Regions from separate parts of the Nonomuraea sp. NPDC048881 genome, predicted to be linked through region 1. Evidence: predicted binding sites of a transcription regulator. Region 1 holds the regulator's gene; the other holds the start of a gene.
The links. The regulator HrcA, encoded in region 1, represses chaperone genes, less so after heat shock. The targets are predictions, from matches to a motif close to TTGGCACTCTCNNNNNGAGAGTGCCAA.
Positions count from the first base shown of each region.

Region 1 (4,604 bases):
CACGCCGACCCCGCCGGAGACGACCGAATCGCCGACGTCGTGCCCCTCCGACGAGTGCCCGCCGGACGACGTGCCCACCGGCCCGAGCGACCTGAGCAGCCCGCTGGTGGACGTGCCGCACACGACACCCTGAGCTGGAATCACCAGCGCCCGGTACGCGCGAGCAGCACGGCCGCCGCCGCCACCCCCGCCGTGGAGGTGCGCAGCACGGTGGGCCCGAGCAGCACGGGCACCGCCTTGGCCGCGGCGAACCTGCGCAGCTCCTCCTCCGAGACCCCGCCCTCCGGCCCCACGACGACGACGATGTCGCCGCCGGGCGGCAGCGCCACCTTCGACAGCGGCTCGGCGGCCTCCTCGTGCAGCACTAGCCCCAGCGCCGCGTCGGCCAGCAGCCCCTCGACCTGGGCGGTGGAGGCGAGCTCGGCCACCTGCGGCAGGTGGAACCGGCGCGCCTGCTTGCCGGCCTCGCGGGCCGTGGCACGCCAGCGGCCCACCGCCTTGGCGATCTTGTCGCCCTTCCACTGCGTGATGCTGCGCGAGGCGGCCCAGGGGACGATCACGTCGACCCCCACCTCGGTCATCATCTCGACGGCCAGCTCGCCCCTGTCACCCTTGGGCAGCCCCTGGACGACCACCAGCCGCCGCGCGGGCGGCTCGACGGTGTAGCGGGCGAGCACGTCGAGCGCGAGTGCGTCCTTGAACACCTCGCGCACCACGCACTCGGCGACGTCGCCCGCGCCGTTGGTCAGGTCGACCCGCTCGCCGGCGCGCAGGCGCCGCACGGAGGCCGCGTGCCGCCCCTCAGGGCCGTCGAGCGTGAGCTCGGCGCCGTTGAGGTCCTCGGCGAGGAACACGGGGACGGTCACGGGTGATCGTCACCTGCCGTTGAAGGCGTCACGCAGGCGGGAGAAAAAACCCTGCTGCCCCGGGGCGAACTTTCCCGGCGGCCGCTCCTCGCCGCGCAGCCTGGACAGCTCGCGCAGCAGGTCCTCCTGCGTCTGGTCGAGCCGCATCGGGGTCTCGACGTTGACATGGATGAGCAGGTCGCCCCTGCCGGACTCGTTGAGCCGCTGCACGCCGCGCCCGTACATGGTGATGACCTGGCCGGACTGGGTGCCGGGGCGCACGTCGATCTCCTCGGAGCCGTCGAGCGTCTCGACGGCGAGGATGGTGCCGAGCGCGGCGGCCGTCATCGGGATCTGGACCGTGCAGTGGAGGTCGTCGCCGCGCCGCTCGAAGATCTCGTGCGCGCGTTCGACGATCTCCAGGAACAGGTCTCCGGGCGGGCCGCCGCCGGGGCCGACCTCGCCCTCGCCGGCGAGCTGGATGTGGGTGCCGTCCTCGACGCCCGCGGGGATGCGGACCTTGATCGTACGGCGGGTGCGCACCCGGCCGTCGCCCGAGCACTCCTGGCAGGGGTGGCGGATGATGCTGCCGAAGCCGCCGCACTGGGGGCACGGCCGCGAGGTCATGACCTGGCCCAGGAACGAACGGGTGACCTGGGAGATCTCGCCGCGCCCGTTGCACATGTCACAGGTGTCGGGGTGGGTGCCGGGGGCCGCGCCGGCGCCGTGGCACACCTCGCACAGCACGGCGGTGTCCACGACCAGCTCGCGGGTGGTGCCGAACGCCGTCTCGCGCAGGTCGAGCTCGACCCGGATGGTGGCGTTGCGGCCCCTCCTGGCGCGCGAGCGCGGCCCGCGGGTGCCGCCCGCGGTGCCGAAGAAGGCGTCCATGATGTCGCTGAAGGGGAAGCCCGCGCCGAAGCCGCCGGCGCCCGCGCCCGCACCCGCGCCGCCGCCGAAGGGGTCGCCGCCCAGGTCGTACATCTGGCGCTTGTTCGGATCGGACAGCACCTCGTAGGCCTGCGTGATCTCCTTGAACCGCTCCTGGGTCTCAGGATCGGGGTTCACGTCGGGGTGCAGCTCGCGGGCGAGGCGGCGGTAGGCCTTCTTGATCTCGTCCTGACTGGCGTCACGGCGCACCCCGAGGGTGGCGTAGTAGTCGCTGTTTGCCACTTATCGACCTCTTAAGATGCAGCCAGGATCTGGCTGACGTAGCGTGCCACCGCGCGTACGGCGCCCATCGTCACGGGGTAGTCCATCCTGGTGGGACCCAGCACGCCGAGCCGGGCCAGTTGGTTGTCGCCAGAACCGTATCCGGTTGCGACGATGGACGTGCCGCGAAGGTAGGGGTTTTCCGAGCCGATGCGCACGGTGAGCGCGGACGGGGTGTCTGTGGATGTCTCGCCGAGCAACCGCATGAGCACGACCTGCTCCTCCAGCGCCTCCAGCACGTCGCGCAGGCCGGTGGCGAAGTCGGCGCCCGCGAGATTGGCCGCGCCGGCGAACACGATCTTCTCGTCATGGCGTTCGACGAGGGTTTCGAGCAGCACCGACAGGATCGTGGCCACGGCGGGCCGGTCCTCGGCGGGCAGCCGCTCGGGCAGGTCGGCGACCAGCTCGGGGACGTTGCTCAGCCCGCAGCCGTCGAGGCAGGAGTTGAGCACCGCGCGCAGATGGGCGATGCGGTCGTCCTCCACCACCTCGGGCAGCTCGATCACGCGCTGCTCGACGCGCCCGGTATTGGTGATCAGCACGAGCATGACCCGCCGCTCGTTGAGCGGGACCAGCTCGACGTGCCTGACCGTGGAACGGGTCAGCGTCGGGTACTGCACGACCGCGACCTGCCTGGTGAGCTGCGCGAGCAGCCGCACGGTGCGGAAGACCACGTCGTCGAGGTCGACCGCGCCGGCGAGGAAGGTCTCGATCGCCCGCCGCTCGGCCCCCGACAGGGGCTTGACCTGCGAGAGCCGGTCGACGAACAGGCGGTAGCCCTTGTCCGTCGGCACGCGGCCCGCGCTGGTGTGCGGCTGGGTGATGTACCCGTCCTCCTCCAGAGCGGCCATGTCGTTCCTGACCGTTGCCGGGGAGACCTTGAGGTTGTGGCGCTCCGCCAGCGCCTTGGAGCCCACCGGTTCGTTGGTGGACACGTAGTCTTCGACAATGGCGCGGAGCACCGCCAGCTTCCGTTCGTCGAGCACGTGCTCACCTCCTGCCTCTGCCTAACAGGGAAACGACAGGTCTAGCACTCCGTGTTCCCGAGTGCCAAGTGTACGGCTCTCGCCCACAAGGTGCGATAACACCAGGTCCCATCCTGTTGCTAGCGACTTACAAGCGACAGGCCTCACACTTGCCGCATGACCGACAATTCCCAGCCCCCGCAGTACGGACCGCCCCAGGGGCAGGGTCCCTACTACGGTCAGCCGAACCAGTACGCCCAGCCCCCGTACCAGCCCCAGCAGCACGGCCAGCCGCCCTACCAGCAGCAACAGCCGCCCGCCCAGTACGGCCCCCCACCCCAGTACGGCCAGCAGAACCAGTACGGCCAGCAGAACCAGTACGCCCACCCCGACCAGTACGGCCCCCACAACCAGTACGGCGGCCAGCCGCAGTTCCCGGCCAGGATCGACGGCAAGGCGATCAAGCCCCGCCTGTGGTGGATCGCCGTCGTGTGGGCCGTGGCCGTCGTGCTCGGCGTCGTGGGCGTGGTCGTGTTCGCCGGCGGCGTGCTGAGCAGCGTCTCGGACATGGCCCCGACGAGCACGTTCGCGTCGGGCGAAAGCGTGAAGGTCGCGATCGACCCCGCCAAGCGCCCGGCCGTCTACATCGCCACCGACACGCGGGTCAACTACCAGTGCGAGATCTCCGGCGGCCCGGCCCAGGCCAGGCTGGTCAAGGTCTCCGGCACCCAGACGCTCAGCGCCGGCGGCACCACCTGGCAGGAGATCCTCGCCGTCAACGCCCCCGCCAAGGGCGACTACCAGCTGACCTGCGCCACGCAGGAGGAGTCGTCAGCCCGCTTCGGCGTGGGCCGTGACGTGCTCTCCGCGGCGGGCGGCCTGTTCGGCGGGGTGGCGGCGCTGTTCCTGTTCCCCGGCGCCGGTCTGCTCATCGGCATCATCGGCACCGTCGTCGTCCTCGTACGGCGCAGCGGCGCGCGTAAGCGCCTTGCGGTCAGCGGGTGATTTGCTACGGTCCCCGTGTGTACGAGGGCGATGTGCTGGCGGGCAATTGGCGGCGGCCGGGCAAGGGCAAGATCCCGAAGGTGCCCGCCGAACTCGACCTGGTCGTGGAGGACGCCGACAGCGGCTTCTGCGGCGCCGTGGTGGCCTGCGACAAGGAGGCCGTCACCCTGGAGGACCGGTTCGGCAAACGCCGCCTGTTCCCGCTGGCGCCGGCCGCGTTCCTGCTGGAGGGCAGGCCCGTGACGCTGGTGCGCCCGGCGGCCGCGGCCCCGGCGGGGCCCAGGCGCAGCGCGTCCGGGTCCATCGCCGTGGAGGGGCTGCGGGCCCGGGTCGCCAAGGAGAGCCGGATCTACGTCGAGGGCGTGCACGACGCCGCGCTCGTGGAGAAGATCTGGGGCCACGACCTGCGGGTCGAGGGTGTCGTGGTCGAGTACCTGGAGGGCGTCGACGACCTGCCCGCCATCGTGGCCGAGTTCGCCCCCGAGCCGGGCCGCAGGCTGGGCGTGCTGGTCGACCATCTGGTGCCGGGGTCGAAGGAGAGCCGGATCGCGGCCCGGATCACCTCGCCGCACGTGCT
Region 1 is NZ_JBEZGC010000007.1:136,511-141,114, reverse strand. It holds gene AB0C33_RS25560 (hypothetical protein) at 1-133, shown strand, start outside; gene AB0C33_RS25555 (16S rRNA (uracil(1498)-N(3))-methyltransferase) at 141-866, opposite strand; gene dnaJ (molecular chaperone DnaJ) at 876-2,018, opposite strand; gene hrcA (heat-inducible transcriptional repressor HrcA) at 2,030-3,043, opposite strand; gene AB0C33_RS25540 (hypothetical protein) at 3,200-4,027, shown strand; gene AB0C33_RS25535 (DUF3097 domain-containing protein) at 4,045-4,604, shown strand, end outside.

Region 2 (4,604 bases), on a different contig from region 1:
CGTGACCGTGGCCGTGGCCCTGGCCGGCGGCCGGAGCCTCCTCCTCGGGCTTGTCCACCACGAGCGCCTCGGTCGTCAGGAGCATGCCCGCGATCGAAGCCGCGTTCTGCACCGCGGACCGGGTCACCTTGACGGGGTCGATGACACCCTGGGCGATCAGGTCGACGTACTCGCCGGTGGCGGCGTTGAGGCCCTGGCCGGCGGGCAGCTCGGCGACCTTGTGGGTCACCACGTAGCCCTCCAGGCCGGCGTTCTCGGCGATCCAGCGGGCCGGCTCGACCAGCGCGCGGCGCACGACGCCGACACCGGTGGCCTCGTCGCCGGTCAGGCCGAGGTCGTCGAGCTCCTTACCCACGTGGATGAGGGCCGAGCCACCGCCGGAGACGATGCCCTCCTCGATCGCGGCGCGGGTCGCGGAGATCGCGTCCTCGAGGCGGTGCTTCTTCTCCTTCAGCTCCACCTCGGTGGCGGCGCCGACGCGCAGCACGCACACACCGCCGGCGAGCTTGGCCAGACGCTCCTGCAGCTTCTCGCGGTCCCAGTCGGAGTCGGACTGCTCGATGGCAATCTTGATCTCCTTGACGCGGTCCTCGATCGCCTGCTGGTCGCCGGCGCCGTCGACGATGGTCGTGGCGTCCTTGGTGACGACGACGCGGCGGGCCGTGCCGAGCACCTCGAGGCCGACGTGCTCCAGCTTGAGGCCGACCTCTTCGCTGACGACCTGGCCGCCGGTGAGGATGGCCATGTCCTGGAGCATCGCCTTGCGGCGGTCACCGAAGCCCGGGGCCTTGACGGCCACGGAGGTGAAGGTACCGCGGATCTTGTTGGTGACCAGGACGGCCAGGGCCTCGCCCTCGACGTCCTCGGCGACCACGAGCAGCGGCTTCTTGGTCTGGGCGACCTTCTCCAGCAGCGGCAGGAAGTCGGCGATGGAGGAGATCTTGCCCTGGGTGAGCAGGATGTACGCGTCCTCCAGGACGGACTCCATGCGCTCGGGGTCGGTCACCATGTAGGCCGACAGGTAGCCCTTGTCGAACTGCATGCCCTCGGTGAACTCGAGCTCCATGCCCATGGCGTTGGACTCTTCGACGGTGAGGACACCGTCCTTGCCCACCTTGTCGAACGCCTCGGCGATCAGCTCGCCGATCTTGGCGTCCTGGGCGGAGATGGTGGCGACGTTGGCGATCTCCTTCTTGTCGCCCACCTCGCGCGCGCTGGCCAGCAGCCGGTCGCTGATCTCCTTGGCGGCCTTGTCGATGCCACGCTTGAGCGACAGCGGCGAGGCGCCGGCGGCCACGTTGCGCAGGCCCTCGCGGACCATGGCCTGGGCCAGCACGGTGGCGGTGGTGGTGCCGTCGCCCGCGATGTCGTTGGTCTTGGTGGCAACTTCCTTGGCGAGCTGGGCGCCGAGGTTCTCGTAGCGCTCCTCCAGCTCGATCTCACGAGCGATGGTCACACCGTCGTTCGTGATCGTCGGCGCACCGAACTTCTTGTCGATGACGACGTTACGGCCACGCGGGCCGAGGGTTACCTTCACGGCGTCCGCGAGGGCGTTGACACCGCGCTCAAGCGCGCGACGGGCGTCCTCGTCGAACTGCAGGATCTTCGCCATGCTGAAAGTCCTCTCCTGGCGTCGAAAGCCCCGGGCCCTCAAGAGCGCCCGGGGCTCGACACAACCGGCTTACTTCTCGATGATCGCGAGAACGTCGCGGGCGGAGAGCACGAGGTACTCCTCGCCGCCGTACTTGACCTCGGTGCCGCCGTACTTGCTGTAGAGGACGACGTCGCCCTCGGAGACGTCGAGCGGAATACGCTTGTCGCCGTCCTCATCCCAGTTGCCGGGGCCCACCGCGAGGACCTTGCCCTCCTGCGGCTTCTCCTTGGCGGTGTCCGGGATGACCAGACCGGAAGCGGTGGTCTGCTCTGCCTCAAGCGGCTGAACCACGATGCGGTCGCCGAGCGGCTTAACGGGAACCTTGGTGGCGGTCGTCACGATCGGACCTCCCCTTCAGATTTGAATGATCTAGAAGAGGCGACCAGCGGGGCCTGCCGTCGCGGGTGTCAGACCTGCCTCGTCGCACGTTGGCACTCTCAAGGTGAGAGTGCCAACAGGAAACATATGCAAGAGGGCCTTGACAGTCAACACGAACGCGTCTGCTCAGAGCGATCAGACGTAGGAACCCTCGGTCAGATCGGCGACGACGCCGGGCCGGGAGGGGTTCCAGCCGAGTTCGGCGCGCGTGCGTGTCGCGCTGATGCGCTGGCCGAGCGCCAGGGCCTCGGCGAAGCCCGCCCCCAGCACCTGGGCCGCCTCGGCCTGCGGCCAGGGCTCTGCCTGCGGCTTGACGCCGGCGGACCGGGCCGCCGCCTCGGCCACCTCGGCGACCGGCACGGCCTCCTCGCTGATGCCGTGGTAGACGCGGGCGCCGCCCCTCTCCAGGACAGCCACGACGAGCTCGGCCAGGTCGTCGACGTGCACGAACGTCCAGGTGTGCGGCTCGCCGCCGGCGGTGACGTAGACCCCGGCGCCGCGCTCGGCGGCCTGCGCGCGCATCATGGCGGGGATGCCGCCGCCGCGCCCGTGGACGACGCCGGGCCGGATCACCGAGCCGCCGCCGTCGATGACCAGCTGCTCGATCTCGTGCCGGTACGCCACGAGCTGAATCGGGTCGGCCGGGCTGTCCTCGTGCCCGTCGACGGTGGCGCCCAGCACCCACACACCGCTGGTGAAGACCACCTTCCGGCCCGACGCGGCGAGCACGCCGATCGCGGCCAGGTCGGCCTCCTTGTCGCCGCCGAGCTGGGCGGCGACCACGATGGCGTCGATGTCCGGGGTGATCGCGGCGGCCAGCCCCGCGACGTCGGCCAGGTCTCCGTGACGCTCGTCCGCCACGCCCGGCACCCGCCGGGAGCCGTCGGCGGCGGGCCGCACCAGAACGGCCACCTCGTGCCCCTGCTCGGCCAGCCGCTCGACCACCGCGCCGCCGATGTACCCCGTCGCGCCCAGCACCAGCACCTTCATGATGAACCTACCTCGAAAATTTCTACGTTGAACATTTCGACGTGGACAGTACCGCACGACGCCGAACATTTCAACGTCGAAGCTTTGGTAGGGTGAGCCCTGTGGATGACGCGGTGGACGTGATTCTCGGACAGTGGGCGCGGACACGGCCCGACGTCGACGTGTCCCCGATGGGCGTGATCGGCCGGATCTCACGCGCCTCGCGCCTGCTGGAGCGCGGCGTGAAGGACTTCCTGGCCGAGCACGGGCTGGAGGCGTGGGAGTTCGACATGCTGGCCACGCTGCTGCGCAGCGGCGCCGACGCCACGATGTGCATGAAGGACCTGTCCAGCTCGGCCATGGTCAGCCCCGGCGCGCTCACCAACCGGATGGACCACCTGGTCCGGCGCGGCCTGGTCCACCGCTGGCCGGCGCCGCACAACCGGCGCATGACGCTGGTCGCCCTCACCGACGAGGGCAGGCGGGTCGCCGACGAGATGCTCGTCCTGCACGCCGCCAACGAGGAGCGGCTGCTCGCCGGGCTGTCCGAGGGCGAGCGCGAGGCCCTGGCCGGGCTGCTGCGCAGCCTGCTGGTCTCCCTGGGCGACACCTCCCTGTGAGCGATCCCGAGTTGTGAGCGGAGTGCGTACATGGATCTCGACGCCTTCGGCGAGCTGCTGACCCCGCGCGGGCAGCGGGCGCTCGCCGAGGCCGCGGAGCTGGCCGGGACCGATCCGGTCGCGGCGGCGACCAGGCTGCGCCGCACCTACGACGCGGCGCTCACCTCCGCCGCGCTGACGCAGGCGGCGCTGCGCGAGCGCGCCGCGGCGAAGTTCGGCGCGGACGCCGCGGTCATGTACTTCACCCCGCACGGCCTGGAGCAGTCCACCCGCCGGGAGGTCGCCGACCACCGCGCCCGGCGCATGGGCGCCGGACGGGTGATCGACGCCTGCTGCGGGGTCGGCGGCGACCTCCTGGCGCTCGCCCGCGCCGGCTGCGAGGTCGACGCCGTCGACCTCGACCCGCTGACCGTCGCCGTGGCGAGCGCCAACGCCGACGCGCTCGGGCTGGCCGGCCGGGTGCGGGTGCGCGTGGGCGACGCGGCGCAGGTCCGGCCCGAGGAGTACGACGTGCTGTTCGCCGACCCGGCCCGGCGCAGCGGCAAGGGCCGGACGTTCGACCCCATGGCCTACTCGCCGCCCTGGCCGGTCGTGCTCGACCTGGTCGCACGGGCGCCGCGGGCCTGCCTCAAGGTCGCCCCCGGCATCCCGTACGAGTTCATCCCCGAGGGCGCGGAGGCCGAATGGGTCTCCTACAAGGGCGAGGTCAAGGAGGCCACCCTCTGGACCGGCCCCCAGGTCGGCTCGGCCCGGCGCGCCACCCTGCTGCCCGGCGGGCACACGCTGACCGCCACCGGCGTCCAGGCCGCCGTCGGCCCGATGGGCCGCTACGTCTACGAGCCCGACGGCGCCGCGATCCGGGCCCACCTCGTCGGCGAGGTGGCCGAGCTGATCGGCGGACGCCTGCCCGACCCCATGATCGCCTACATCACCGCCGACGAGCCCAGCCACACCCCCTGGGCCTCCGGGTACGAGGTGGACGA
Region 2 is NZ_JBEZGC010000001.1:54,723-59,326, reverse strand. It holds gene groL (chaperonin GroEL) at 1-1,612, opposite strand, end outside; gene groES (co-chaperone GroES) at 1,682-1,996, opposite strand; gene AB0C33_RS00340 (NAD-dependent epimerase/dehydratase family protein) at 2,168-3,022, opposite strand; gene AB0C33_RS00335 (MarR family transcriptional regulator) at 3,124-3,621, shown strand; gene AB0C33_RS00330 (class I SAM-dependent methyltransferase) at 3,652-4,604, shown strand, end outside.
Region 2: a site for HrcA is predicted at 2,083-2,109, ahead of groES (co-chaperone GroES). Genes of this name have one in related genera too.